DNA from 4 places in the Paenibacillus sp. FSL H8-0315 genome. Region 2 is predicted to be linked to each of the others. Evidence: predicted binding sites of a transcription regulator. Region 2 holds the regulator's gene; each other region holds the start of a gene.

Region 1 (7,876 bases), 290 kb from region 2:
GAGGAAGCAGGGGATATTTCTGATGACACAGTTCTGGGCGTACTCTCCTTATTCGGAAATGATGACTTGGCGCAAATCGTGACAGAAGCGATCTCTAAAAGGGAATCTAAAGCACATACAGGGGATTGACAACGAGGATATAATGATAATGTCAGATGAACTTTTTTTAGTAAACGATGTTCATCAGGGATGAAATGTGTTAATATTATATATACTAACTAATAGTAAGTTTCGCTAGTGAGAGGTGAGAACAATGGAAGAACATCAAATTTCGATGTGTCCCAGATTTGAGACAGCCTTCTCTTTCTTAGGCAAACGTTGGAATGGACTTATTATTCAGACATTGATGAGTGGACCGAAGCGGTTTAAAGATATTTCCGGCCTCATTCCTTCAATGAGCGATAAGATGCTGTCCGAGCGGATGAAGGATTTGGAAGGTGAGGGTATTCTGGTTAGACATGTATACCCGGAAACACCTGTGCGTATTGAATATGAACTAACAGACAAAGGCCGTGCGCTGGAGCCTGTTATGCAGCAGATTCAGTCTTGGGCTGAGAGCTGGGTAGAGTAGAAATCAAAGTCGTGTTGTGGCCCTTTTTCCTGAAGAACGGAGGAGGGCTTTTCAATTTTTAAATAAAAACCTTGCACAGATCGAAAAAATCTGTAATATAATAGAAAAAACGTTGTATGTTCCTTGCATGGAAACGCTTGCAATATTGGTTTTTGCTCAAATCTACTCAGCTGGAGTACAGGCATAGCAAAACTATTAGGAGGCGAGGGAGATGAAGACCACCCTGTTTTCCCGGGAAATAACGTATGGAAAAAAGGATGTTGCTGAGCTGGAGAACGCTTCTATCAAAGTACAGCTCATCTATGACAAGACGTTGTTCATGCTGCATAGCCATCTTCCAGATTCCTTATGGGATGCGTGGATTGGCGTGCCTTACAGCATTATCTCTTCACTCTACAAAGGCAACAATGATAGCGGGACTATTTTTCAAAAATGGATTCAAAGTCCTTCTGGCTGGAAATGTATCGGCTGTGAACGGCATTGCCTGGAGTCGACGGAACCTCTTCAAGAAGTGAATGTGGCGAGTAATCAACGACAATATAAGTTCCATAATGGCATTCGCCAAAGCATGGTGCTACAAGCCCTAATTTGGTCCATGTACGAGAATACCGTATTATTCAAACCCTTTTTAGGGGATGAGCCCTTTTTTGATGAAGATGATTTGCATACGATATCCTCTTATTTCGTGCCAACTTACCTTAATGATCTACGTCTTCTGGAGCAGTCTAAGCCTTGTAAAGAGTACAAAGATCAGAATATAAAGATATATCAGGAATGGATATCCGCCCCTGACCTTGTCCTCAAATGGAACGGAGGCCTAACAGAAGGCAGATGGATGACTGGTGTTTATATGGATCACTCCCGCTTTGCTGGCTTAGGACCTTATTTGAAGGACGCAAAGGGTAAGCGAACGTATATGCAGGCTTATGTTCAATAGAAGATACAGATTTGGTGTGACCAAATAGATAAATGTAAGACAAATAACATTATTGATGCCCGTGTGGTAAACAAAGGACAGGTCAATTGTGGGGATTTATCTCCATAATTGACCTTTTTCGTTCAACAAAGAGATACAATTTTCGTGAGTACAATCACAAGTCAAAACTCCTTTCAGGGTTAAGGTGAACAGGTAGAAAAGATTTTTTCAGAACCTGATCACATATCCCGAGGAGGAACTATTATGGAAACTAAACAACCTAATGATAGAATTTCGGATTTACAGCATAAGCAATCGGTGCAACCTGGATTTACTCCAGATGCCCTGGTAAAAGATATTGTGCTACAATTCCCAAAAGCTGCGGATTATTTCAAGTCCAAACGGATTGATTTCTGCTGTGGAGGCGCCAAACCTCTTGCTGAAGCAGCTGTAGAGCGTGGACTAGATCAAGAGATGATCATTAGTGATCTCAACAAGCTGTTCGAGGAATATCCGGTACCTCAAGAAGAACTCGCATGGAACACAGCACCTTCTGCAGAGTTAATCGAGCATATCGTGAGTAAACATCACCATTACCTGCGTGAAGAGCTGCCCCTGATTAGCCAAAATGTAACTAAGGTATACCGGGTTCATGGCGGAGATTCCCCCCATTTAGAAGAGTTATATAGTTTGTTTAATGCACTTAAGGAAGATCTGCTTCAGCATACAGCTAAAGAAGAGGAAGATGAGTTTCCAAAATTATTAGCATATGATGCCAATCCAAGTGAAGAAGGGCTGACCATACTTCGCGAGGCATTAATTGAACTTGAGAGTGAACATGACACAGCAGGCGAACTATTGAGACAAATACGCAAAATAACAGCTGATTTCACCCCACCGGCTCATGCTTGTACAACCTATCGTTTGACTTATGCCCGGCTAGAGGAGCTGGAGAGCATGACTTTTGAACATGTTCATCTGGAGAATAATATATTGTTCCCTAGATTCCAGTAGAAAAAATGAGTTTTCATAGAGTCCCTTAGGGGACTTTTTTTATATTTGAGAACAAAGCTTATTTACGTTATTCTTAAATAGACAGTATGCATAACTTACTACAAGCCTGAGACGCTGTGTGGTCATTAGGCGGGACAAGGTGGTGTCACTATGCCCACGAAATATATGTGGAGGTTGTTACTAGGATTAGTCATCGTATTCATAATAGGTGGATGTTCCACTCTTGCTGACGTTAATAATGAAGGGAATAATGGCTTAGCAGGATCAGACGGGCCTACGCTTTCGCTTATCGTTGCGGGAAATGACTTGCTTACCAACCCTTTGGACAAGCAGCTTAGCGAGAGCTACAGAAAAGGGATAACGATCTTTGACCTACTGAAAGGTAGTGGGAAGGCCACCTTTTCTGAGGATAACACAAGCATTCTAACGGTGAATAATATTTCACTCGGTCCAGGAATGAATTGGGAGCTGCAAATGGATGGGGAGACCATTGGACCTGAGGATTGGGGTCGAACAGTCGGGCATGAATCAAAATTAGTAATTACGGCGATGTCTAAGGAACAAGAGGAACCCCTTCAAATTGTGTTGTTGACCGTGAATGGTGGAAGTGAGCAAGTGAATTTGAATCATTCATATGTTATGGGATTTACTGAAGATTTAACAGTGAGAGGTTTGTTGAAGAACAGCAGTGTGGTGCAGTTGACCGAAGACAACAAAAAGGTGTTATCCATTGGTGATTATACTCCTCTTAGCAATGAAGTTTGGAAGATGAAGGTGAATGGGAAGCAGCTGCTTGAGAATGGAATGGACATGAAGCTTAGAGTGCAGGATGAATTGGAGATTTTATTGGCTATACGTTAAAAAAAAGTACATAAATGCCAGATCTACGGTTGCTCAGAATCCGTGATCTGGCTTTTTTAATTGGAAGTTATAACCTAATAAAGTTGTCTTATTTTTATGTGAAAACATTCACATTTAATGTGACTGTAATCACAATCTCTCTTAAATTTTGAAATGTATAATTCCATTATGTAGAAGAGAAGTTGAAGCAAAGTTCAACAAGAACGGATAAGAATGAGGAGGCACCTAACCATGGCAGCGAAGAGAGAAAAATTAGTATTAGTCGGCAACGGTATGGCAGGCATAGGTACGCTAGAGCAAATATTGAAGCTAGGTGGAGCTTATGACATTACGGTCTTTGGAAGCGAACCTCATCCCAATTATAATCGGATCATGTTGTCCTATGTTCTCGAAGGCAGCAAAACCATCAACGATATCATCCTAAACGACTGGAATTGGTATGAAGATAACAACATTACCTTGCATACAGCAACAACAGTTACACGAATTGACGAGCATTCCAAGCAAGTAATTGCGGATAACGGTATGGCTGTTTCTTACGATAAAGTGATTATTGCAACGGGTTCGAATTCATTTATTTTACCTGTACCTGGTTGTGATAAGGAAGGCGTAGTGGGTTTCCGGGATATTGCAGATTGTGATGCGATGCTGGCTGCGGCTAAACAATACAACAAAGCGGCGGTAATCGGCGGGGGTTTACTTGGATTGGAAGCGGCAAAAGGTCTTGTGAACCTTGGCATGGACGTTACTGTAGTACATCTGATGGAAGATCTAATGGAGCGCCAGCTGGATCGTAATGCCTCTTCTATGTTGCAAGCTGAGCTAGAGCGTCAAGGCGTGAAATTTGCCATGGGCAAACAAACAGTAGAATTGACCGGGGAACAGAGAGTAAGTGGATTACAATTTAGTGATGGCACTTCACTTGCGGCTGATTTTGTAGTTATGGCTGTAGGCATCAAACCGAATATAACTGTGGCAAAAGAAAGCGGAATTGCCGTTAATCGTGGGATTGTAGTGGACGATTATTTGCAGACCTCTATGCAAAATGTATATTCCATTGGCGAATGTGCCGAACATCGCGGAGTTTGTTACGGATTAGTAGCGCCGCTCTTTGAGCAGGGGATGGTTCTAGCTAAACATCTCTGCGGAAGTGATACAAATCCATATGAAGGTTCTGTTGTCTCCACCAAATTAAAAATTTCCGGTGTGGATGTATTTTCTGCAGGTGAGTTTATGGATTCTCCTGAACATACTGTAATCTCAAGCAAAGATGAATGGAAGCGAACCTATAAGAAAATTCTGCTCAAAGACAATGTCATTGTTGGTGCAGTCCTATTCGGGGATGTGACAGAGTCGGCTAACCTGCAAAAGTTAGTAAAACAAGGCGCTGTAATGACCGATGAAATTTATACAGAGGTTATGGGTACGGGCTGCTGCGGAAGTGGAGCCAAAAAGAGCACGTCCGTAGAAGCGATGGCGGACGAAGAAATCGTTTGTGGCTGTAACGGGGTTACGAAAAAAGCGATTGTGGATGCGGTCTTAGAAAATGGTTTTACTACTGTGGACGAAATAAAAGCATGTACAGGAGCGACGCGCTCTTGCGGAGGTTGTAAACCGGTTGTAGAACAAATTTTACAATTTGTCCTGGGTGATAGTTTTGAGCAGTCTGCCAAGCAAGGAATTTGTAGCTGCACAACGCTTAGCCGGGATGAGATTGTTGCTGAGATTACAGCTAAAGGTCTTAGTACTACTAAAGAGGTTATGCATGTACTGGGTTGGAAACAAGAGGAAGGCTGCTCTAAATGCCGTCCGGCGATTAACTATTATCTGGGGATGATAAATCCGGATACACATCAAGACGAGAAGGAATCACGCTTTGTTAATGAACGTATGGGAGCCAATATTCAGAAAGACGGAACCTATACCGTTATTCCACGCATGTACGGCGGGGTAACGACACCGGAGGATTTGAAGAAAATCGCTGATGTCTCCCTTAAATATGATGTGAAAGTTGTGAAGGTGACGGGTGGGCAACGCCTGGATCTAATCGGGGTGAAAAAAGAGGATCTGCCGAAAGTATGGGAAGAGCTCGATATGCCATCAGGTTATGGTTATGCCAAGTCGCTACGTACCGTTAAGACTTGTGTGGGTTCACAGTTCTGCCGTTTCGGCACACAGGATTCGCTGGGAATGGGCGCGCTCATAGAACGTAAGTATGAACGTCTTGATTTTCCTGCCAAGTTTAAAATAGCTGTCAACGGCTGCCCGCGTAACTGTGCGGAATCCTGTACGAAGGATATTGGCATCGTCGGTAATGATGGCGGTTGGGAAGTGTTTATCGGTGGTAACGGTGGGATCAAGCCACGGATCGCTGACTCCTTCTGCAAAATAAAGACCGATGAAGAGTTGATCGAAGTGTGCTCCGCTGTGATGCAATATTACCGTGAGACCGGCAATTATTTGGAGAGAACCTCCGAGTGGGTTGAGCGTATGGGACTTGAGCAGATTCAAATGGTCATTTTGAATAATGAAGATAACCGCAAAGAGCTGGCCGCACGGATTGACTTTGCTCTGACTCAGGTTACGGATCCTTGGAAAAAAATGCTCAATGACAGCAGCACTCGTACTGCGCTTTTTGAAGAAACAAGAGTCTAGCGGATATAACACACACAGAAGGGGAGAGACCAATGAATAAGACCACACAAACGTATGCAATAGGATCAGTACAGGATTTCCTGCTGCAAATTGGCCGCGTAGTGATTGCTGGAAATATTGAACTGGCTGTGTTCCGTGCCTCTGACGGAGCCATCTATGCAGTAGAGAATCGCAGTCCTCATCCTAAGGGGGGACCGCTTGCTGAAGGGATCGTGTCAGGTCACTATCTGTACGATCCACTGTACGATTGGAAAATCGATCTGCGCACGGGTGAGGTGCAGGCACCAGACCAAGGTAGTGTGGTGACTTATCCAGTCACACTGGACGGAGAGAAAGTTACAGTGAGCGTGTAGACACCGAAGAGTGTAGTAATAGATTTAATAGAAAACGGTGGGGTGGAGTATTATGTTTACGCAAAGTGTGGAGAGCATCGTAGAGACGGCAGTCAGTAAGCGGGACAAAATGAATGAAAGCATGCCAAGATATTTTCTAGCAGCCCTATTGGCAGGTGCTTATGTAGGCATTGGGATTATCCTTATTTTCTCCCTAGGAGCACCGCTAGCGGCTGCCAAATCTCCTTTCCAACCGCTTATTATGGGCACATCCTTCGGCATCGCCCTGACGCTTGTAGTATTTGCAGGCTCAGAGCTGTTTACCGGGAATAATATGTTTTTTACTGTAAGTACACTGGCAGGCAGAACCAGTATCTGGGATACCGTTAAGAACTGGATTCTTGTATTCATCGGGAATGTGGTAGGTGCAGTGATTTTAGCACTTTTAATTCGTGGGACTGGGTTGTTCAGTGCTGCGCCGCCGGAGCATTTGATTTTTACAGCCGCTGCTAAAAAAATGAGTCTCCCGTTCTCTGAGCTGTTTTTTCGTGGGATCCTATGTAACTGGCTGGTCTGTTTAGCGCTATGGATGTCCTCACGCGCTAAAAGTGAATCTGCTAAGCTAATCTTAATCTGGTGGTGTCTGTTTGCCTTTATCGCAAGTGGATATGAGCATAGTGTGGCTAATATGACTCTGCTTAGTGTTGCTGTGTTGCTTCCAAATCATCCGGAAACCATTACGATAGCTGGATGGCTGCATAATATGATCCCTGTAACTTTGGGGAATATCATTGGTGGAGGCGTATTCGTCGGTATGGCCTATTGGGTGATCTCACCAGTGCGTGGTGCTCGCAACAACCGTTAAGATCCATTTTTAATTAACTATATTAGAGCTGAACCGATCTTGGGTTTAGCTCTTTTTTTGTTGAATATAAAAAAAAGACACCTGCATTAGGCGCCTTGGACCACTCTATTTTATATTATGCAGAATAATTGGGTCATGTATGTTTCATTGAGGTGAATAGAGGGTATATTATAACGGAATTAGATCCGGCAGATTTCGTTCGGACACAATTCGCAGTGGCAAATTTCTTGCAGCATGCCAAGGTCCTTGATGACAATCATACCGTTCTCATACTCAACAGCATCTTTTTTACGCAGATCGCTCAGCATCCGGTTAACACTTTCACGAGTGGCACCGATCATGTTGGACAAATCTGTATGCGTAATTTTTTTGTTGATAAGGATATTCTCACCATCGCTGCTCTTCTCACCGTAGGTGTTGCCAAGACGAATGAGCGTGGAGCAGAGTGCACCTGGTTTGCCGTACATCATTAGATCACGGAATTTAGTTTGGGTGAGACGGTGATGAATACCCATCCATTTCATAAAGTCGATAGCAAAGTCACAATGTTGGCAGATGAGAATTTCTAGATCCTTTTGTTCGATGACGCCAACTTCACTTTCTTCAATCACTTCGGCTGTAAAGCTATGCTTAGTGCTGAAGAATGGATCTGCTTGACCTAC
Region 2 (7,876 bases):
TTCGTATGCGATGTTGTCCTCGGAAGAACTGGAGTCACATAAGCCAACGGTGGTATTCGTGGATGAGAATAACAAACCAGTGAAGCTGGCTGATCATGAATTGCATGCTACAATCGCTTAATGTATGGACTTACGCCATGTAATGAATGGCAGGGATGAAAGACCCCGATCTCGCAGAAAATGAAGTCAGGCAAGCTGAACTGATTTCATCTTCAGTAAGGGGGGATCGCCCATGTTTCAACATTTGTTTGCTGAAATGAACAAGGTGCTTCAGGAGATCGTAACAGATTACCCTACAGCGGAGGGTGCCCGCCGGAACGAGCTTTTATGCAATTATAATATGCTGCATAGACTGAGCGATAAAGTGATGGATGAATGGCTCGCTTTCGCTGAGAAGCTTAGTTCCTTTCGCGAAAGTGCGGATTTTACAGCAGTTGTCGAAGAGGAAGTGCCGGAACAGGAAGCACCAGAGCTGTGTATGGATTCCTTTGTAAGAGGTCAGGGGTATTATAAGCTGCTGATGTATGGAAAGTGTATTGATCAGTTTAAAGAAGTTATTGCGCAATACCCGGATAGCTTGGCTGCTCGATTATATTTAGCCATCTCTTATCTGCAGGAAGGTGACGGTGAGTCCGCTTGGAGTCATCTGAACCATATGCTGGGCTTGATACGGGAAACCAAGCTGAAAGCCATGGTTTATAATGCTTTAGGCTGCATACGAGCCTCACAGGAACGTTTCGATGAAGCGCAGGAATTGTTTGATCTTGCTTTGCAGCATGACCCTGCGCTTCCGGAACCAAACGTTAACTTAGAGGTATGCCGCCGTCGTGGAGGGAAGCTGCACTTTGGAAATCAGCTGGTTTCCCTTTTGTAAAAGAATAACGGTTTTGGAAATTTCCATTCAAGCGATGCATCCCCTGAACCAGTGGTGTGCATCGCCTTTTTTCGCAACTTCTGTTATGCTGATTAAGAGTCTCAATTGAAAGGGAATAGAATTATAATGAAATTTGCCGTGCTTGATTTTGAAACAACAGGAACCCAATCCGTGGGTGAAATTATCCAGGTTGGCCTTGCAATTATAGAAGAAGACCGGTCCATCTCCCGGGTATATGGTTCCTATGTCAAGCCCGGAACGCCGATTCCTCCTTTTATAACAGGTCTGACGGGGATTACCGATGATGATGTGAAGGATGCGCCTGAGCTGGATGAGATGATGATGGAGCTTGTTCCGCTCTTGGATGATGTTGTGCTTGTAGGGCATAATGTTGCTTTCGACTTCCATTTTTTACAAAATGCTTTAGATCGTTGTGGCTATTTGCCATTTCAAGGGCGGATTTTGGATACGATTGATTTTCTCAAATTTTGCTTTCCTTCGCTCACATCTTATCAGCTAGGCTCTGTCAGTGCTCATTTTGGAGTGACGCATGATCGTCCGCATCAGGCAGATAGTGATGCACTTGCGACTGCTTTAGTGCTGTTGAAATGTCTTGAGGAGCTCTACGAGCTGCCGCTGCTTACGATCCAGAGACTCTGTGAGCTGTTTACCGAAGAGGATAGTGATCTGGGCTGGTACTTTGATGGTCTGCTGCGAGAGCGGGAAGCGGAGACGCTACAGCCCGAAGGTGATCTGACTTTCTATCGTCAATTAGCGCTTGCAGTAGGAGACTGGACGGAGTTAGCGCCACCTAGAGATGAGCATGCTGAGAATCCGCTAGCGAATTTATCTTTTACTGATTATATGGACGAAGTAACCAAACGACTTAAAGACACATTACCGCAGTATGAAAGCCGGGAAGCTCAGGATATTATGATCAATGAGGTGATGACGGCACTTGCCGAAGACAAACACCTACTGATCGAAGCGGGCACAGGAACCGGTAAATCGCTCGGTTATTTGTTGCCTGCCATTTATCAAAGCGTTCGCACCAATGAAAAAGTCATGGTCAGCACTCATACTATTAATCTGCAGGACCAATTGCGCGAGCGGGATATCCCTTTGTTAACGCAGGTAGTTCCTTTTCCGTTTAAAGCTGCTATTTTTAAGGGAAGAGGACATTATTTGTGTCTGCGTAAGTTTGAGCATAAAATTAATAAAAAGGACTTTATAAGCCCAAGGGAAGATGCGCTTACTGCCGCTCAGATGATCGTATGGCTCACTCAAAGTGAATCAGGGGATGATGAAGAGCTGAATTTAAGCGGCCGGGGTGGTGATTTCTGGGAGACGGTGGCAAGCGATACCGACTCCTGTCTGGGCCGTTCCTGTCCGTGGTTCCGCAAATGTTATTATCATAGGGCTAAGCATGAAGCTGGGATTGCTGACGTGGTCATTACAAACCACTCTAAGCTATTCGCAGATGTTAAGGCTGGGCACCAGCTGCTTCCGGCTTACGAGCATCTTGTCATTGATGAAGCACATCATTTAGAAGATGTGGCTGGTAAACATCTTGGCATGCATATGAAGCATTTCACTGTGGCACACACGTTATCGCGACTGTATAAAGATAGCCGAAACGGACAGCTTCCTGCTCTGCGCCAGATATTACAGTCGTCAGGCAGTGAAGAGGCTTCAGAATGGAGCGGAGTCATCGATCGGATTTACCCGGATCTGCTTACCGTCAAAGAAACCTGGGATGCACTCAGCGACAAGCTGTTCAGCCTTTTGCCGGAACGCAGTGATGCAGGGGCGGGGGAAGCGGGACAACTGGTTATGCGGTTGCTTCCCGCCCGTAAGCCGAAGGATTGGGATGAATTAGTTGCGCTAGAGAACACTATGAATCTGACGTTAAGCGACATCATCCGTAAGGGTGATAAAATGCTTAACGAGATGCGTGACCAGGAAAGCCAATCCTCAGCAGACAGTCTTGTTACTGATATTAGCGGTTTATTTAAGGATTTGGCTTCCATCCGTGAGCAAGTAAGATTCTTTATGGGGCTGAATGACGATAATGTAGTATATTGGCTGGAGGCAAATGGAAATTACCGCAGCAAATCACTACAGCTGTATGCCGTCCCTGTGGATGTTAGCAGCCAGCTTAAAGAGTTGTTCTTCGATAAGAAAAAAAGCATCGTGCTTACCTCGGCGACGCTGTCTGTAGATAAATCTTTTCAATTTATGATTGATAATCTCGGACTTAACGAAGCTGCGGAAGAGGGACGTCTAATGACCTCACTCCTTCCATCTCCCTTTAAGTATCGTGAGCAGGCACTGTTAGTTATACCGCGTGATTTTCCTAGTGTGAAGGGCAGTGTGGGCGATGCTCGATTTGTCGATACACTCGTACAGTCATTATCGGAAGCTGCTAAAACAACACGTGGGCGGATGCTGGTTCTGTTTACTTCTTATAAAATGCTGCGTCAGGTATATGATCCGCTTAAAGAGGCTTTGGCCTCACAAGAGATTACGGTGCTTGGTCAAGGCGTGGAAGGTGGCAGCCGGAGTAAGCTGATCCGCCGCTTTCAGGACAGTGCAGCATCCGTTCTGCTGGGGACGAGCAGCTTCTGGGAAGGTGTAGATATTCCAGGTGAAGCACTGACTTGCCTGGCCATCGTGAGACTTCCGTTTCAACCGCCGAATCACCCGTTGGCGGAAGCGAAGTCGGAGTTATTGCAGGCCCAGAAGAAGAATCCGTTCATGAAATTATCTGTTCCTCAAGCGGTTATTCGTTTTAAGCAGGGATTCGGAAGACTGGTTCGCACGGCGCAGGATCGCGGAATAGTTATTGTTTATGATACAAGGGTTATTGAATCTCATTACGGAAAGTATTTCCTTTATTCATTGCCTGGTCCCAAAATGGAGCATATGCTTACTGATCAAATGGTCCCTCGCATAGCGGAATGGCTAGAGGATGGCGGCGCTTCTTAAAACGCTCGTCTTCAGTTTAGCTTTAGCTCCTCCTTATCCTTAAGGGCGGTCTGTTACAGTACCGCCCTTAGTAAGGAGAGGTAGACGTTTGAATATGGATTTACACAAGAACATTATTATTTTTAGGAGGAAAAATATGAAATCGGATAAAATATCAGAAGCCGTTGTTCGCAGACTACCTGTGTACTTGCGTTTTTTGAATGATCTCCAGAATCGCGAAATATTAACAGTTTCCTCTCAGGAACTTGGACAAAAGCTTGATCTTAATCCCGCACAGATTCGTAAGGATTTAGCATATTTTGGTGACTTCGGCAGAAAAGGTATCGGCTACGATGTAACGTATCTTATTGAGAAAATCCGTCATATCCTAAAGCTGGATCAACAGCTTAATGTAGCTTTAGTTGGAGCAGGTAATCTCGGACATGCCTTGTCTAATTACAATGCATATCTTAAAGATACTATGAAAATCACGGCTATATTTGATTCGTACGCTCCTAAGGTTGGACGTAAGATCAACTCCCTTACTGTGCAACCGATGGATGAACTAGGCAGCACGATTCGTGAGCAAGGTATTCGCATTGCCATTATTACCGTACCTGATTCAGAAGCTCAAAATGTAGCAGATATTCTCATTTCTTCTGGGATTGAAGCGATTTTGAACTTTGCCCCTGTGATTCTGAAGACACCACCGAATATCCGGGTGCATGCAGCTGATTTTACAACTGATCTGCAAAGTCTTGCTTATTACTTGCGGGATGGAAAGGAAGAAAGCGAACATGAACAACAATAAAACGATAATTAAGGGCGGGTATTTTCTGACTCCGGGAACGGATGAGCCGGTTCTGAGTGGATATATGACTATTGAAGATGATTTAATCACTTACATAGGAAAAGAAGAGCCTCAGATGGAAGCTGGAGTGCAAGTGGTTGATGGCAGCCGTCTGCTGTTCATGCCTGGACTTGTAAACACACATGGTCATGCGGCGATGTCTTTGCTGCGTGGATATGGAGATGATTTAGCGCTACAAGTGTGGCTTCAGGAGAAGATGTGGCCGATGGAGGAAAAGTTCACCGGTGATGATGTATACTGGGGAACCTCCTTATCTGTATTGGAAATGCTGAAGGGTGGAACTACGACCTTCCTCGATATGTATGATCATATGGACCGAGTAGCCGAGGTAGCTGAGTTATCAGGTATCCGTTCCGTATTGATGCGTGGTGTGATCGGGTTATGTCCAGAGGATGTACAGAATCACAAGCTTGCGGAAGCGATTTCTTTTGCCCGTAACTGGCATGGAAAGGCTGACGGTAGAATTACTACTATGATCTCGCCACATGCCCCTTATACTTGCCCTCCGGACTTCCTGGTTAAGTTCGTGCAGGCAGCGCATGATCTGGATTTACCGATGCATACGCATATGTCCGAAACGAAACGTGAAGTGGAACAAAATGTGGCGGATTACGGGTTGCGTCCTGTAGCTCACTTAGAGAAGCTTGGAATGTTCACACGTCCCTCGATAGTTGCACATGGTGTTCATTTAAATGATGAAGAGATTGAGATCTTGGCTCGCCATAATGTGGGTGTATCTCATAATCCGGGCAGTAATTTGAAGCTGGCTAGCGGAGTGGCTCGGGTTACTGATCTTCTAAAAGCTGGTGTGAAGGTGTCTCTTGGCACGGATGGCGCGGCAAGCAACAATAACTTGGATATGTTTGAAGAGATGCGGCTTGCAGCTCTCATTCATAAGGGTGTCAGCGGTGATCCAACGGCTGTTCCAGCTCCAGAGGCTCTGCGTATGGCTACAGAATATGGCGCACAGTCCATCTTTTTAAATAATGTAGGCAGACTTGCTGTAGGGATGAAAGCTGATTTCATTGCTATTGATATCGATCAGCCGCATTTGCTGCCACACACAGATCTGTTGTCTCATGCAGTTTACTCTGCTAGCGCTAAGGATGTTGAGCATGTGTGGGTGAATGGTAAACAGGTCATCAAGCATGGACAATGCTTAACCCTGGATGAGGAAGCTATCCGGCGTAAAGCGCAAGAAGCCTTCGAAGGTTTATTGAAGCGTTAAGTCTGGAGAATAACGAATAAATAATAGGCTGCGACTTTTTGCTTTTAGCAAAAGTTGCGGCCTTTTGTGCATTTTTAAGACTGGGAAAGCTAGAAAATTATGAAATTTTGGATAAACACGCGGGTGTGTTATATAATCAAAAAAGATATATTACTAGAAAGGGAGCTGTACCTTGAAGAAAAGGAAAAAATGGATCCTCCTGGGGTCAGTTCTGATTCTGCTCCTGGGGTTTGGACTTATCCAGTTCTATGCCTATATTATGAAAGATCAATGGAACGAGCGTGATATCGCTAAGGATGTTGCCAAAACCAGAGCGGGTCTAACAGAGGTAACTAAAGCACAAAAATCGGTTTGGGATGAAAATGCAGTGTACTGGGTTTTAACAGGAAAAAATGAAGCCGGGACTGCTCTTATGGTCTGGGTCCGCTTTACGGTAGATGGAAAATTTGCTGAAGGCGACGACGCAGTGTTTGCTGAGGAACTAAGTAAAGGAACCTCGGAAGCCCAAATACGCGGCATTATCAAAGCTGATCTTCCGGACATAACGATTGAACGCTTGCTGCCGGGAGTATATAACGGAGAGTATGCTTGGCAGCTTTTTTATAAACAGAGCGGTCGGTATTATTATCAATTTTATCGGTTTTCGGATGGGTCCCGAATGGGTGAAGGTTACAGTTTACCTAAAAGTTAAGCCGAACATAAGGAAATTAAGGGTGGCATAGTAAACAAGCGAACTTATTATAAGTTCGCTTGTTTACATTTATTTGATGTACAAAAGTGATATACTAAGTGATATACTGAATGGGTGGTTATCACCGAATATTCTCTTAAATTCACATACAAAAATAGGCCGATTGATTAAAAATCAAGGTCGGTTTTGTCGAAAGTGAGGAATATATTTGGTATTGATGGAAATTTTTAAAAAATTAAATTTTAAATATATTCACATTTATTTTGAAATTAGTATATACACCTGTGATATACTACTACTTGTAATTAGAACAGCAATAAGAGACTTCAGTCTCTCTGATGAGCTCTCAAATAGCTATAGATTATTATAATGAGCTTTATATTTTGTCATCTTTGAGAGGAGGACGTTTCTTGAAATTACGTCTTGTACCTGTGCTGATAACGTCTCTACTGTCGGCTACTCTATTGTTTGGTGGCTTCTTTTTGTATCGTCAGTTTGCAATGCAGGAACCACTTCAGAAGATTGTATCTCAATATGAGGGCGTCAATAATTCTCATATCAGTATTAACCGCAATGAGGTCACTTTGAAACTTGATCTCCAGCCAGGCACGAAATTACGTGAACTGGTTCAGTACGTCTCCAAAGAAGGAAAATCGATGATTGATGGACGTACACTGAAACTTGATGTAGAACAGAACTCCAGTGAACTGCTGGATGAATACTGGGATAAAGCGATGTTCTCTGTAGCTGAAGCCATGGAGAGCCGTAAATATACACTTATACCCACAGAACTTGATGGACTCAAAGCGCAATATCCGCAATATAAAAATGTGATAGCCTCAACAGAAATTGACGACAATAATGTCTATGTAAGCTTGAGTAATGGAAAAGAAAGCAAATTTATTATTTTGCCGCGTAAACCTGCGACATTGGGGGTATGGAATAATGCCTAAATACCTTAAAGAAATTCTAATTGGATTTGTTCCTGTCTTGTTTATTTTTATGGCTTTTCTAGGCATTAATATATTCCCGATTGTAATTGCTGCTGGGATGCTCACGGCTTTACTTATCATTGCTCATTTAAGAGGCGGACTTGCGGTAAATGCAGGTGCCGGGAAGAAACGCAAGAAGGATGGACCTTCAAAGCTCACTTTTGAAGAAATTGGCGGGCAAGACAATGCAAAGCAGGAGCTTCGTGAAGCGTTGGATTTTTTGATCCGGCATGAGGAAATCAGCAAATTCGGG
Region 3 (7,876 bases), 170 kb from region 2:
TTTCCTTTAATTTCAAATAATAAAATATGATTCTCCCGTTCAAACTTACGGATTTGCGCTGATATAGCGGGTTGACTGATATGCAAACGTTCAGAGGCTTTGGTCACACTACCTGTGATCGCAACGTAATAAAACAATTTTAATACATGATAGTTCATCGTGATCTCTTCCTCACTTCATAAAATAATATCAGTATTCGCCGCTTATCCTCAGCCATTTTACTATAACTATACATTATGGATGTTAACTATTATATATTGTTTATTTATATTTATTTATCTTATACTTACAACTATTCATAAGGGAGGTCACGTTAATGACAAAGACAGTATTATACTTAACCCGCCACGGGCAAACAGAATGGAATTTACAAAAACGAATGCAAGGGCATCAAAATTCTGCGCTTACAGCCTTGGGCGAACAGCAGGCGGAATGGTTAAGAGATCGTTTGGAAGTAGAAAACTTAGGCGCAATTTATTCTAGTACTAGTCCAAGAGCATTGCATACTGCGCAGATTTTACGGGGAAAGCGGAGTTTACCTATTCATCAGCAAGTTTCTTTAATGGAAATTAACATGGGGAGCTGGGAAGGAATGAATACGGATCAGATACAACTAGAATCCCCTTTACAATATTTCCATTTTTTCACCAGACCCGATCTATATATTCCTCTAACCTCAGGTGAAACTTACAAGCAGCTTGAACAAAGAGTAGTGCCGACAATGGAGCGCATCATAAACGATAACGTAGGGCTAGAAGTGCTCATCGTCACGCATCGGATGACTTTAAAAGTTATTATGGCTTATTTTCTCAATAAATCATTGCAGGAAATTGGGGAGTTACCGGATATTCTCTCTACAGCATTATGTAAAGTAACCCTAACTGATAACAATACAACCATTGATCTGTATGGAGATACTTCACATTATCAATGACTATGGGTCAAAAAATAAAAAGGTAACTCCGATTAACGGGGCTACCTTTATAGGGTTCAACATTAAATATCCACACTTTTGATTATAAAACTGCGGACCTTCATCCATTTGCCTGAAATGAATTCATCAATCGTTTTCGTCTTTGGTCTAACGCAAAAGCGATGTTTTTCCCCTTTATCAAAGCCCACAGCTTCAAAAATTAGGCTATCCCCTATTTGCTCCTTGAAGAACACCTGCTTTAATCCCAACCTATTTAACATTTCAAGCTTTACGCTCTCAATATATGTGCGCGAATACTCCTTAGACATATGTGTTCCTCCTAGTAGTGGTAGTAATATTATAAGTCAATATGAAGAAAATCAACAATAGTTCATATATTCATCCACAAAAAACAACCAGGCAGCGATTCTCCGTTGGAGGTTCACTGCCTGGTGTTTTGGGTCTGCGGTGGTTTGCTTGAGTAGGTTACGAGCTAAGCTTAATCATTTGTAGCTTTCGGATACCCACTCCGTTGTAACGCACTATCTTGGTGAAATTTGTAAGATAACTGCATTCTATACACTTATTCCATATCCACAAGGGCTAATTCTAACTTTAAGTGTATTCTATACAATTAAAAACTAGAGAAGTAGCCTGTAGAGTATTAAATCAAGAAAAATTGATGTACTAAATACAGCTATTTTTATTGGCTGGGCGTTTTGAGCATTTTAGTTGTACAAAATACAGTTAAAACCATCTACTGTACACTTCAATACTCCATTACCTGTTACTTCAAAGCTTCCGTCGGCTCTCATATGGTAACTAGATGGGGTGTAGTCCATTATGAGTTTGCCCATTCATACTGATTCCTTTTTCCTGAACCTATCCGAATAATTCTATCTATTTAGTCCTTCAACTTCTACATCTAACTAATCGAAAACATCACTAACTTATTTAACTTCAGTTGCCCCAGTCACTTTACCTTCAATCCCTGCAGTTGCTTTCACATCTTCGTTTGCGAAGTAAAGATTTCCATCAATAGTCGAGGTTTCATGCAGATTAAATCCGTTCGCTTCTACATAAACATCACCTTTAATGGTTCCGCCTTGAACTCGTAAATTTTCACTTTGTACAGTTAACTTAGGTACAGTGAGTGTGTAATTGGCAGTAACTTTGTGATCAGCGTCTTGGGCATAAAGAGCAATCTTACGGTAGATGTCGCCGTCTGCGGCCCCTTTATCATGGAATTCGCCTTCAACAACAACATCTTGGGCAATCGTCACATCATTTAGAATGGCAATAATCCAATTTCCATCTTTACTTACAGCCTTGGTAAACGCATCTGCTTGATTTACGATTGAAGCTGTAGTAACTGCATCCGTTTGCTCTGTAGTTGGAGCCGTAGTAGCCGCCGAATTAGTCGCATTATTATTATTCGCACCACAACCAGACAAGACTGCAACCGAGACGCCTGCTACTAACATCATTTTAAATAACTTCATTTGAAATCCCCCTTGTTTTTGATTATAAATTAATTATATATTAAAATTTTTAATAAACAGGTGAAAATTTTCACAATATTGTGTCGTTATCTGAAGCGGTTTCACAAAGATCACTCCTTTCCATCCGGAATCGTATCCATAAGTAACACCTCATCTCGCTGCCCGTTTTAAGTTCATAGATCTTAATACTTATTTACCCAAATTTTAAGAAAGGTCACAAAGGTGATTAATTCCACACAAAAAGGACACTCCCAACAACTGCGGAAGTATCCTCATAATCTTTATTACTATAAATCTTTAGATTAGATATCCTCTTGAAAAAGATATGGAACCATCATACTCTACACTTACTTTTTTAATGTTAGGTTTATGCAAAACATCAGCATAAAAATAATACAGCGGAGGGATGACCATTGGGTCAATGAGCATTTTTTCAGCTTTTGCATAAAGCTTGTTTCGTATAATTTAGCTTAAGACGATTATCAAGCAGATCTTCCCAGAGTTGAATCTCAAGGGCTACATTCTTCCATTTCTAGCAACTTAGCAGGGTCATCTAACTGCTCACTCCCCCCCATTGACGCTTTAGAATCAGAATGTTAATCTTTAGAAAATATCACAAGGATAAGGGAGCTATTTACTGGTGAAAAAGACAACCATGAAGGACATCGCACTTCGTGCCAATGTCTCCGTCGCAACAGTGAGCTATGTTCTGAATCGTGTCGGCAACCAAACCATTCCTGAGAAAACGCGCCAGCAGATTCTTCAGCTTGCCGAGGAACTGCATTACATACCGAATCTGGCAGCACGTTCACTTGCGAATCAGAAAACAAGATTGGTCGGTGTGCTTGTTAACACATCAGCCCATACCCCACACTGGAAGCTCCATGCCCAGTTCTCATTTATACATGCCTTGGAACAACGGTTAACAAATGCTGGTTACCATACGCTGCTATATTCACTTGATGTTGACCAGCCTTCTTTGGATATTATCGTAGAAAGAAAGCTGGAGGCTGTATTTCTGATCGATGTGCGCGAGGAAGCCTTTTATTCGATCTCCAAGCATTTTGTAGAAGGAATTCCTTTGATTCTGATCGACAGCATGATAGAAGATAAACTCTTTAAGCAAGTCTTTTTCAACTATCGAGCAGCTCTGCAAAAGGTAAAACCACAGGACCTTTCACAGGTATGTTTAATTATGGAGAGCTTCAATAACTCTTTCCTCACCCGCTTTATTCAGGACAGTCTTCCATTACCTGAAGAAGCGATATTCACCGTTGTCAATTTGGAGGAATTAAATACATTCTTACAGGAGGGGGGCTATAAAGAGGCCATTGTCATTAATGAGTTTATTGGAAGTTACGTTGAAAAAAACGGGAGGTTCGAACAACTCTCTGTTCTTTGCACCTGCAATTGTCCGGAAATATTAGGAGATGACGTTCATAAATTCATTTTCACAGGGGATAAAGCGGCTACTGCATTTGAACTCATGGACAAATTATTGCATCATTCTGACTACTCCGCACAAGAAAATAATTGTTATTTTGTAGAATAATTTTTTTGGCTATTCACTTAAGCGTTTAAGTTGAAAGGAGCATAACTTATGCCTGGTCCTGTATTAGTGAAACAAGTTCCCCCTGCTGTTCAAGCTCATCCCTCTCTTTGGGGAAATCGGAGATTCCTGCTGCTACTCAGTTCGTACTCCATTTCCTTGTTCGGTAACACTTTTCATAGTATTGCTTTAAGTTTATGGGTACTGCAAACGACCGGCAGCGCCAAAATGATTGCCATCATCACGATAATCAATTTATTGCTTAGTTCTTTGCTCGGATCGATAGGGGGAACTTTTGCGGATAGGGTCAACCGTCGAACCCTCATGCTGATCACAGATCTGATAAGTTGCGGACTCGTAGTGACGCTAGCTTTAGCCATTTCCCTGCCCTCTACTTCGTTCATTATCGTCGCCATACTGACGGGTCTTACGACCATTTCAGCTTTATTCCAGTCTCCGGCATACCAAGCTTCTATCACTACTGTTGTTGGTAAAGAACATCTACAAAAAGCGGTAGGAATGTTGAACTTGTCTGAAAACATCTGCCGGACTATTGGTTACTCCGCCGGTGGGATTTTCGTAGCGAGTTTTGGAGCAGCCGACGCTATTTTATTTGATGGAGCTACATTCTTCCTCTCCTTTCTGCTCGTGTTAGCGGTCCGTTCCCTTCCTTTGCCAACTCAATTAAATAACGTGCCCAAGAAAGAACGGAAATTCACACAGGATTTGATCGATGGAATTCACTATATTTGGAGGTACCCTTTTGCACGCGCCGTTATGATTATGCTTCCTACCTTAACCTTATTTTTTGTCCCCTCCCTGATGTTGACCCAGGTTATGGCTGTCAACGTGTGGGATTCCACTCCCTTTCAGTTTGGACTTATTGAAGCCTGTATTCCACTTGGTTATATGATCGGATCCGGTCTGATCTTGCTGCTCGGCTCCAAATTGAAAAACAGAGGTTTCCTTATTATGACTGGACTGCTATGTCTCGGTCCCCTGTACCTCCTGTTATCATTCGTCACTTCCGCTGCGATTGCCATTCCTATCATTCTTGTGATTGGCTTCATGTTCTCATTCTCCACGTTGCTGATTAATACAATCCTTAGGCTGGAAGTTTCAGAAGACATCCAGGGTAGGGTGTTCGGTGTATTAGGTTCTATCATGAGTGTAGCCCCATCCATTGGTCTTACTGCTGTCTCATCCTTGTCTGATCTCTTCAGCCCTGGTCCTGTCATGGGTTCAATCGGAGTCTTACTGCTGCTGTTTGCCTTATCAACTATCACTAAATTAAAGGTAATTCGAAACTACAAGTAATTTCAGAACGTATCCTGTGTTCTTTATCGCCCTCTTTTTCTAATAACGCGTCTAAGATGAAGCTCAAACAGTAATAGAACAACCAGAAAAATCAATAACAGGAGACCCGCTATTCCAGTTAGAAATGGAAATAGGAGTGGGAAGAAAATACTAGGATAGGCCTTAGTAACATCTGAATAATAGCCCATACCCATAAGGGAGGTACCGGAGAACTCGATTAGCTTGACGCCTAAATGATTGTTGCTTCTTTGCGCATAGCTGAGAACCTCTTCGTCTACTTCTCCGTCTTGTGCAATCGTGATGATTTTCCATTTTCTTGTTTCCATGGGTTGACTATCGTCGGTCAGTCTTTGGACTATATTTATTTGATTCTCACCAGTCTTTCGGTCCTTTACTGTGAGAATATCTATCCACGAAAAATATCGGCTGCCTCTGTCCCGATTGGATAGCCATATTTCATCAGGGGTGGAGATTTTTTGATCATTTAATAAGAACTGAACTTTGACAATATCACCAGGCGGGACCTTCTCCTCTTCATCCCATGGGGTCAACTCTGCTTTCCTGCCTGTTTTTTCTTCCCTGATTTTAATATTCTTATCATCAACCGTTATCTCTTGTACGTTTATTGGGTTATATTCTTTTTCAGCATGCTTTATCTCATAACGCTGATTAATTTGATCAGAGATTATGTACTCACGTATATAGTTGAACAATGGGTTAAAAGAAATCGCCAGCAAAAATAGCGAGACGCCAGATATAACTATAAACTTCTTCATAAGTCCTCCTTTTTAACGTACAGTCAGTTTAAACTTTTGGCGTGAACCCCCTTCCGGTCCATCGGAACACACTCATCCATTTATATCTTCCATCGTAGCGTTAATAACATTCATAAATAAGTTCTCCTTTAATAGATTAGGCACTACCTTCCTCTAAATCTCCCAACCATAATAAACATTGTGGAATAAAATCAGCGTAGTCGTGTAATGCATTAATCGTACGGATTACCTCACGAGTACCCAGCTCCCGTTCTGCGTCATCCGAGCTCTCCAGTCCTAGCGAACGTCTGATATTGTAAACTAACCATTCTAATTTTCCCAAAAAGCCATAGTTGAGCACAACCTGCCAATCCGCATAAATCTCTCCGCCATGCTCCAGATAGCTGTTAATCAAATTTGAGAATGCCTTTTTGCTTAAATCTCCCGATACAGAACCCGACCAATATAAAGCTACATCTATCAGCTCTAACGTCGGATGAATAGGTCCTGCTGCTTCCCAATCGATTATTATTGGAACTTTCCGCTCATCCCACAAGACATTTTTGGGGTCTAAATCCCGATGGCTGATAACATAATGATTCGTCAATAGACTCGCTGAAGAATGAATCAATGACTCCCAATTCTCTATCTTATGCAGGTGATCTGCCAGCAAGCTTGACCATTCTGCACCCTGCTGCTCTCCTTTGAGAGCAAGCTCCTTCCAATTGGCAACTGCAGCATTAGACGCTTTAAGCGTTTCAAAGTGATGATCATCCGTTCCCTGTGAGAAATCGATGATGTGGAGCTGCGCAAGAATTGCCCCAATCTTTTTACAACAATCTAAATCTATTTCATCTAAAGGTAATGCCTTCCCCTGAACCCATGGAAACAATAAATAAAATTGCCCTTCAACCTCATGCATACTACTGCCATTAGATACGATTGCCGGAACAGCATGGATCCCCTTTTGATAAGCCAGATTCGCAACCATTTCAGAAAAAATATAATTGGACATTGCTGTATCTCGTTGCATAATTTGAGGATTTAAGGCCTTTACTGCGTATTGCGCTTTATCCGTTTGCAGGCGATACATTCTGTGCAAGAGTCCGCCTGTTATCGGTTCAGGTTCATTCATCAACAGACCCAGATTATATTTGGCACAAAGTGTAGCGAATTTTAAATTATAGCTTATATTTTCCATGTTATGTATTCCTTTCTGTGTGAGTAAAGTCGTACTCATTTAAAATGGTTCAAGTAAATTTAAAACATATTTTTATCTTTATGAAATATTATGTACTGTTCACTATGACATCCTGTGTAACCCTCGTGAACCAAAAATGAAAAGGAGGCTTCGTTAATGAGTAAGCGGTTACATCAATCAGGGTATCTTGTAATCATTTGGTTTTTAGTCTTTACCTTAGGGACGGCAGCTTTTGGCTCTCTTTCCTCTGTGTCGGCAGCATCTGCCCGGCAAGCGGAAAAGCTGAATCGGGGACTAGTAGCAGTGAAGGTATCCAGCGGTGTATTTGTGAGCTGGCGGCTACTCGGAACAGAAGAACTGTCGGTTTCTTTTAATTTATACCGCAATGGCACAAAAGTAAACGTTACCCCAATCACGGACAGCACGAATTATCAGGATAACGCCGGCACAACTTCGTCTAGCTATACAGTTCGAGCAATCGTTGGCGGTATTGAGCAATCTGATTCCCCAGCAGCAAATATATGGGCAAACAATTATTTGGACGTTCCAATTCAAATTCCAGCTGGCGGCACTACGCCAGATGGCGTAAGTTATACCTATAGTGCCAATGATGCCAGCGTGGGCGACTTAGACGGTGAC
Region 4 (7,876 bases), 4.8 Mb from region 2:
GTGCGGAATTAGTTCCCTATAGCTCAACCTATCTACTCCGTGCGTGGAATTAGTTCCCTATAGCTCAACCTAGCCGCCTACATCTCGAAACCAACTACCTTTTGCTCGATTGAAATCGTAGCGGACCGTATTGCAGCTATTTCAGCACATTGGTTCATTTTGCAAAGGTTTCGGACTGTATAGCTCTTATTGCCCCTGATTTGTGCAGAAAAGGAGTGCATTTGAGCGAATAGCTGAAACTGAGTCCGATAGTGTGACAAAACGAGCGAAATTATGGAAATAAGAGCAGCTGAGTCCGAATAGTTGGTGAAAAGAACACCGCCTGCCAAATTTGATCCTAAACGTGCTGCCCATTGCTTAAACTAGCTGTCTGGGGCTCAACTTATCTACTCCGTGCGAAATTAGCTATCTATAGCTCAACTTAACTACTTCGTGCGGAATTAGCTATCTATAGCTCAACCTATCTACACCGTGCGGAATTAGTTCCTTATAGCTCAACCTATCTACTCCGTGCACGAAATTAGTTACCTATTACTCAACCTAGCCGTCTACGTCCCAAACTTAGCAGCCTACATCTCGAAACCAGCTACCTTTTGCTCGATTGAGATCGTAGCGGACCGTATTGCAGCTATTTCAGCACATTGGTTCATTTTGCGAAAGTTTCGGACTGTATAGCTCTTATTGCCCCTGATTTGCGCAGAAAAGGAGCACATTTGAGCGAATAGCTGCAACTGAGTCCGATAGTGTGGCAAAATGAGCGGAATTATGGAAATAAGAGCAACTGAGTCCGAATTAGCCAAAACCCATCTCAACTTCACAGCTTTCCCAGACGGGAATGAGGTATATTTGATCTGGGAGGGGATGGAATGCATAATGCAAAGACGGCCATATTTTATTTCTCAGGTACGGGCAATACGGAGATTATTGCTAAGCAATTTGCTGAAAGGCTAAGAAGTAAAGGGCAAGATGTAGATTTGTTTAGAGTGGAAGATGTTTTTAAAGGCACTCGTTCTGTAGAATATGAAGCCTATGATCTTATAGGTATTGGTCATCCGGTTCTAGGCTTTGGCGCTTCCGGTTTTGTTGAACGTTTTGCAGAAGGGCTACCTGATTGTAATGGAACCCCGGCATTTGTATTCAAAACGGCATCCTCTCCACACTATATCAATAACGGTGCTTCGAATACGGTGCTTCGTTCTTTGCGTGGGAAGGGATATAATCCCTTTCACAATTCGATTTTGGCGATGCCATGTAATTTTTATATCAAATACAATGACAGGTTGAATAAGCAATTGTATCAAGCCGCACAGCGTAAGGTGGAATTGTTTGCAGAGGAAATCGTAAACCGGACACCACGAAATCTGCCGATTCACCCTGTGTTGGAGCGGGTTCTGAGAACAGTATATTATTGTGAGGAACACCAAGGGGGAAAATACTTCGCCAAAGGATTGCGTACAACGGACGCTTGCACACTATGCTTAAAATGTGTCAGAAACTGTCCAACATCCAATATTAGTAGCGGCGTAGAAGGAATTGTTTTCAGTCAAAATTGTTTATTATGTATGCGTTGTGTTTATTCTTGTCCTCAGAAGGCAATCCAAGCGACACGACTTAAGGCTAGCGTAGTAGATCCCTATACTGGAGGTCCGAAGCTTCATAAACTAATGAAGGATTCTGCGAATGATGGACGGTTTGTTACTCCCAAATCCAAGGGCTACTACAAGCATTTTATTAAGTATTTGGAGGAATGACATATGAATCTGTTTCGGATGGGATCGAAGCCACTGGGGATTGAGCGGATCAGCACATTTTTGGAGGATAATTATGTGAGTATCGGCTACCCCGGAATAGGGGATCTGGAGAATCTAAGCACAGAGGAACTTCATGATCGATTGATTGGCACATACCAATATAGTGAGTTGGAGCTTATGCAACATCTGCAAGCCCTTCAGCTATTTGTACATACGATGCAAGATGGAGATTATGTGCTGGTGGCCGATGGAGATTGGGTACATCTCGGGGACCTCGGAGATTATTTTTACAACGAGTTTACTGATAATGTTGACGAGGGTACATGCCATCGGCGTGGTGTGACGTGGTTGAAAAGTGTGCCGATTTCTGAACTAAACACAGGCGTGCGGGAGTTATTTAACCAAAGTGCACCGGTTGTACAATATAATGGTCCTAAACCAAGTGCTCGCTTGGATCTGTGGATTACAGGTGTTTCTGCTAATGAACAAGAAGTGAATAGTCCGCTGGAATTGGATGAGGAGACACTCTCTAAGGCGCTTAATATTTTGAAAGATGCTTTGATTTGTGATGACTCCGAACGACGGGAAAGAGCAGCTATAGCCATTTTACAATATGCGAAGTAGAGCCCCTCTTGTATATCGGGCACACGGTTCATTATCTTCATGATGAGTTCCAATTAAAAAACGTTCCACCCGCTACTTGCCTCGGATGGAACGTTTTGCTGTATCTATAATCAGATGAATTCAACGAATTCGTTGACTGGCTTACGGTAGCCGCGGGGTCTGATTTTATGTTTTTTGTCTTTGCCGATCGTGATCAGCATAACAGGTACCATATGATCCGGCAGATTCAAGGTGGATTGGATAGCATCAGCATCGAAGCCGATCATCGGGCAGGTATCCCAGCCTTTATCTTTGGCGATCAGCATAAAGTGCATGGCAGAGAGAGAGGCATTACGTATTGCTTCATCTCTTTGAAAAGCATCCTTATCAATGTAAGCATTGTTAATCATCTCTATTTGCTTATCATATTCCTCTTGTGACATCGCTCCTAAAGCTTTAAGCCCGCCATAGATTTCTGGAGCCTGCTGATAAGCATGCTTATCTCCCAGCACTACAATAACTGCTGAAGCAGTATGGATTTTATATTGGCCGTAAGCTGCTTCGCGAATTTCTTCTTTTAAGCTCTCGTTAGATATCACTTTGTAATTTGTATGCTGTAGATTATAGGCCGAGGGTGCCAATCTGGCATAAGAGAACATTTCCTCTAATTCGTTCTGAGGGATGATAACCCCTTCCACAAAATTCATAGCGGATCTGCGTGACTGAATCAAGTCTGTAAAAGCGCTCATAAGTATTCCTCCGTTGTGTATGTATTCGGTTGTAAAATATCAACACCTGATATTTGTAAATGAACTAACTAAATGTTACTAACTCAAAATAACACAGCTCAAAAAATTCGTCAATGATAAAATTTATTGAAGTTAATCTTGAACACCCTGTTGTCAAAAAATAGGACATAAATTAGGATATTAGGATATGTAGAAACACAGTGGATGAAAGGGTGGATAAATTGATTAATAGTAGAGAACAATTGATGATAGATTTGCAAAGAATCGAAGAGAATGACTACGAGCATAGAAGTGGAGAGGACATAAAGGATTATGTGAAGTTGATGCTTGAGCATATAGGAGATCCCGAGCCTGTACTGCGTGATGAATTGATTTATTCCACATTCTACAAATGGATTAATGAGAAACGTTGGTTTAATGATGCGGAGCTTCGTGAACTGCTGTGGATACTTCTTGACGAGCAGCATCTTTTTTATCACATTGGGAATAAAGAAGATCTGACGGTGTATACAAGAACATTTTCTGTATTGGTTGTTGCTCTTATTCTCCAGAGGCATAGGGAAATGGCTATATTGGATAGCTCTGAATTTATAAAGGTGAAGCAGGGTTTGATTCGTTATTATGAGGAAGAACGGGACTTAAGAGGTTATATGGAAAAAGAAGGCTGGGCACACGCAGCAGCCCATGGCGCAGACGCCTTGGATGAGCTGGTTTTATGCTCGGAGAGTGATGCCGAGGTGCGGGAAGAGGTTCTGGCAGTTATTCAAAAGATGCTTTATAACGATCAATACATATTCAGGGAGGAAGAAGATGAAAGGATTGCTACTATTATAGTTACAATCATCGATCATCATTTACTTTTACAGCAGTCTATAACCGATTGGATTCTCAACTTGGCGCAATGTGGCAGTTGGCCTAGAAGCCACAGCCAGTACGTTAATCGAATAAATACAAAGAACTTCCTGCGTTCTCTTTATTTCAGGTTACTTCTAACAGAGAAGAATATGGACATTGTGGATGTTTTATTGAAAACTGAGAAGAATTTGAATGAATTTGTACATTAATTCACTCAAACGGTTTTAATTAACACTAGTAATTTAAATAATTTATTATAATGTAATAAAAATCACAAATTTTTATGGAAATTCAAAAACTTTGTGACATTTATAACTTGATAAGTGCTATAATAGAAATATGGCGTTAAAAGTTCTTATGTTTTTTATTACTATTAAGCAGCAAAGCTTATTGCAGAGGAGATTTGGATATGTCAGAATCAATCACTCAAACACAACCTGAACAAGAATCACCAAAAGTAGCTGTTAGCAAGGAACAAATGGATGTTCTAGAACAGCTCTTGAAACCAGAAGTTCAGGAATCATTAACAGTCTTGGTGGAACAGTTGCCAAAATTAACTGAGCTTGTTGGCGTGCTTACAAAGTCCTATGACTTTGTGCAAACTGTCGCAGCGGATGATGTCTTGAAAAGTGATACGGTAAGTGCAATTAAAGAACTTGCTGAACCTGTAGTGCATTCCGCGAAGAATATGGCAGCTACAGTGATCGAAGCAAAAGATCGTGCGAATGAAAGTAACGAAGTTATTGGTCTTTTTGGTCTTATGAAGTTGTTGAAAGATCCACAAGCGCAAAAGCTTTTCCGTTTCGTAAATGCATACCTTCAAGTTGCTGGAGAACGCAGTAAGCAGAAATAATCATTTTCATATCTTATACGTAAGGGACGGAGGAAACATCATGTCTAAACATATTGTCATTCTAGGAGCAGGTTATGGTGGTCTACTAAGCGCCTTAACCGTACGCAAATATCTCAAAAAAGATGAAGCTAAAATTACTGTAGTTAATCAGTATCCTACACACCAAATCATTACAGAATTGCATCGTCTTGCAGCAGGTAGTGTTGCAGAGGGTGCTGTAGCTATGCCTCTAACTAAGCTTTTCGCAGGGAAAGATATTGACCTGAAAATCGCGAAGGTTAATTCATTTTCTGTGGAGAACAAACAAATTGTTCTTTCTGATGGTGTGACACTTACTTATGATGCGCTTGTTGTAGGTCTTGGCAGCACTACAGCTTATTTTGGCATTCCAGGGCTTGAACAATACAGTATGGTATTGAAATCAGCTGCAGATGCTAACAAAATTCATCAACATATTGAAGATCGTATTCGTGAATATGCGAAATCGAAAAATGAAGCAGATGCAAACATCCTGATCGGTGGCGGCGGCTTAACAGGTGTTGAGCTTGTTGGTGAAATCGCGGATGTATTGCCTACACTTACTAAAAAATATGGCGTTGATCCTAAAGAAATTAAGCTAATGCTCGTTGAAGCAGGTCCTAAAATCCTTCCAGTATTGCCAGATGCATTAATCGAACGTGCTGTAGCAAGCTTGGAAAAACGTGGTGTTCAATTCCTGACAGGTCTTCCTGTTACGAATGTAGAAGGCAATGCGATTGACTTGAAAGACGGTCAAAAAATTATTGCTAACACATTTGTATGGACTGGTGGCGTACAAGGAAATCCACTCATCGGCGAATCCGGTCTTGAAGTTAACCGCGGTCGTGCAACGGTGAATGAATTCTTGCAATCCACTTCCCACAAAGATGTATTCGTTGCTGGTGACAGCGCGGTGGTCTTTGCAGAAGATGGACGTCCTTACCCTCCAACTGCTCAAATCGCTTGGCAAATGGGTGAATTGATCGGATACAATCTGTATGCCTTCTTGAAAAATAAATCGTTTGAAAGCTTTAGCCCAATCAACTCTGGTACACTTGCTAGCTTAGGCCGTAAAGACGGTGTTGCCATCGTTGGTGCAAGTTCTACTCCGTTAAAGGGCTTGCCTGCAACTCTGATGAAGGAAGCAAGTAATATCCGTTACTTGTCCCACATTAAAGGATTGTTCAGCCTAGCTTACTAATATAGCTTAACCCTAAACCCTGCTCAAATCTGAGCGGGGTTTTTGTTATTGTTTTTTTAGTGAAATGTTTGCATTATTGATGTTTCACAGTAGGCTGTATTCATTGTATTTGATATAATAGATTGGGTTATATTAACAGAGGTAGTTAGAGGAGGATTTCATTTATGATATTCCAACAAAACGATGTCATTCTGTTTCAAGGGGACAGCATAACAGACTGGGGGCGTAATCATGAAGATGCTTCATCACTTGGAGTAGGTTATGCAATGATGGTCGCCGCTCGACTGGGGCATTTATATCCAGAGAAGAATCTTACTTTTTTTAACCGTGGTATTGGTGGCAACCGTATTGTTGATTTACAGGGACGGTGGGATAAGGATTGCCTGGATTTGAAGCCGACGTGGGTGTCCATTTATATTGGAATTAACGACACTTGGCGGCGTTTTGATTCTGGTGAAGAAACCACTCCCGAGCAGTTTGAAGCTTCATATCGGGACCTGATCGAACGCACTCGGAAATCTTTGAATGCTAAATTAGTGCTTATAGAGCCTTTTGTTTTGCCTGTACCGGAAGATCGTAGAACTTGGCGTCAGGATCTTGATCCTAAAATTCATATTGTCCGCGAGCTGGCACGTGATTATGGGGCGCCGCTGGTTCCGCTAGATGGACTTTTTGCAGCGGCTTCCGTAAAAGCAGAACCGGCTTACTGGGCATATGATGGAGTACATCCTACTCCTGCAGGTCATGCACTTATTGCGGATGCTTGGCTCAAAACGATGGGAGCAATCTAATCAATTGCCCTTTTAAGACTAGAACCACGCTTTAATAAGCAGGTTGTAGTCTTTTTTTAATCGCGTGTTCATAAAGTCGTTTTTATATATTTATAGACACTGTTATAATTGGAATATGCTTATGTATTGGAGGCGATTCGCATTAGGCGGTTAATATGGATAGCACCTTTGTTATTGGTCGTAGTGTTAAGCGGATGTAAAAGTGATTTGGGCTTTATCAATGCCAGATGGATCGAAGGCGTGTCGTTGACACCCGTGGCAACGAGTGATCAGAAACAAGCGGATCGTCCTTTGCACTCAGAGAGCTTAACGCTAAAGGATTCTGTTTTGATCAAGACGCTTGCGGAGGCTATGAACAAGAGTAAGAAATTTTCTGATGATCTGGATTGGGGTCCGGAATTTGAAATGAAGCTTGTTTATGGGGACGGCTATTCGGAAGATTATTACATAGCGCTTGGAGATCAACTTGGACATGAAGGGATGTTTACTACAGCAGAGAACAGCAGTCAGGGCTATACAATTCCTGTAAAAAACTCTGACCAGTTAAGAAAGCTCATTTATGGAACAATCGATACGGAGAACATTGAACAGGCAGACCCTGTGGAGACTTCTGTCGAGGTAACAGATCCAGTAACCCTATCACATAATGAACTGTCTCCGGTCACAGGCAGAGCGGGATTTTTAAATCTGCAACTGCTAGAGGGGACATATAGCGAAGATTGGACTACACCGAGTCCGTTAGCGGGAAGAAACTGGAGTGGCCGATTTAGGCTAGTAGTGACTGATGAGCATGGAAAAACACTGAGTAGCTATCCGTTAAATGATCAATTTGCCCAGACCTTTAATGATTTTTTCCAGCTTCAGTTTGAGGATTATAATGGAGATGGTGATCCCGATTTTACGATCGGACAATATGGAACGAGTGACGGTTATTTCTACAAGCTTTTTACACTCAGAAGAAATAACGTGATAGAAGAACTGCCTATTAAACCTGAAAATCAGCTGTTTATCAGCAGTCCTGAGCGGTATTCCATAAAACTGGATAAAGTTGATGA

The links. The regulator Rex, encoded in region 2, represses fermentation and respiration genes when NADH is low (regulators of the CRP and FNR family bind a similar motif). The targets are predictions, from matches to a motif close to TTGTGAAATATTTCACAA.
Region 1: the regulator Rex is predicted to act here: its motif matches at 3,459-3,476, upstream of nirB (nitrite reductase large subunit NirB).
Region 3: the regulator Rex is predicted to act here: its motif matches at 2,474-2,491, upstream of MHB56_RS04060 (polymer-forming cytoskeletal protein).
Region 4: the regulator Rex is predicted to act here: its motif matches at 4,218-4,235, upstream of MHB56_RS25750 (DUF1641 domain-containing protein).

The regions. Positions count from the first base shown of each region.
Region 1 is NZ_JBBOTA010000001.1:1,404,930-1,412,805, reverse strand. Features, by position in the region: gene MHB56_RS06150 (hypothetical protein) at 1-129, shown strand, start outside; gene MHB56_RS06145 (winged helix-turn-helix transcriptional regulator) at 254-571, shown strand; gene MHB56_RS06140 (hypothetical protein) at 783-1,508, shown strand; gene ric (iron-sulfur cluster repair di-iron protein) at 1,806-2,501, shown strand; gene MHB56_RS06130 (hypothetical protein) at 2,652-3,362, shown strand; gene nirB (nitrite reductase large subunit NirB) at 3,594-6,017, shown strand; gene nirD (nitrite reductase small subunit NirD) at 6,050-6,370, shown strand; gene MHB56_RS06115 (formate/nitrite transporter family protein) at 6,423-7,214, shown strand; gene MHB56_RS06110 (Crp/Fnr family transcriptional regulator) at 7,394-7,876, opposite strand, start outside.
Region 2 is NZ_JBBOTA010000001.1:1,112,524-1,120,399, reverse strand. Features, by position in the region: gene panD (aspartate 1-decarboxylase) at 1-121, shown strand, start outside; gene MHB56_RS04810 (tetratricopeptide repeat protein) at 233-874, shown strand; gene dinG (ATP-dependent DNA helicase DinG) at 1,001-3,862, shown strand; gene MHB56_RS04800 (redox-sensing transcriptional repressor Rex) at 3,999-4,652, shown strand; gene MHB56_RS04795 (amidohydrolase) at 4,639-5,940, shown strand; gene MHB56_RS04790 (cell wall elongation regulator TseB-like domain-containing protein) at 6,113-6,631, shown strand; gene MHB56_RS04785 (hypothetical protein) at 7,042-7,584, shown strand; gene MHB56_RS04780 (AAA family ATPase) at 7,577-7,876, shown strand, end outside.
Region 3 is NZ_JBBOTA010000001.1:938,642-946,517, forward strand. Features, by position in the region: gene MHB56_RS04045 (LysR family transcriptional regulator) at 1-158, opposite strand, end outside; gene MHB56_RS04050 (histidine phosphatase family protein) at 317-934, shown strand; gene MHB56_RS04055 (hypothetical protein) at 997-1,242, opposite strand; gene MHB56_RS04060 (polymer-forming cytoskeletal protein) at 1,864-2,415, opposite strand; gene MHB56_RS04065 (LacI family DNA-binding transcriptional regulator) at 3,056-3,967, shown strand; gene MHB56_RS04070 (MFS transporter) at 4,016-5,281, shown strand; gene MHB56_RS04075 (hypothetical protein) at 5,305-6,057, opposite strand; gene MHB56_RS04080 (phosphotransferase) at 6,194-7,237, opposite strand; gene MHB56_RS04085 (rhamnogalacturonan lyase) at 7,394-7,876, shown strand, end outside.
Region 4 is NZ_JBBOTA010000001.1:5,944,445-5,952,320, forward strand. Features, by position in the region: gene MHB56_RS25730 (EFR1 family ferrodoxin) at 867-1,751, shown strand; gene MHB56_RS25735 (hypothetical protein) at 1,755-2,375, shown strand; gene MHB56_RS25740 (nitroreductase family protein) at 2,486-3,103, opposite strand; gene MHB56_RS25745 (DUF2785 domain-containing protein) at 3,325-4,167, shown strand; gene MHB56_RS25750 (DUF1641 domain-containing protein) at 4,368-4,811, shown strand; gene MHB56_RS25755 (NAD(P)/FAD-dependent oxidoreductase) at 4,852-6,030, shown strand; gene MHB56_RS25760 (SGNH/GDSL hydrolase family protein) at 6,195-6,821, shown strand; gene MHB56_RS25765 (hypothetical protein) at 6,990-7,876, shown strand, end outside.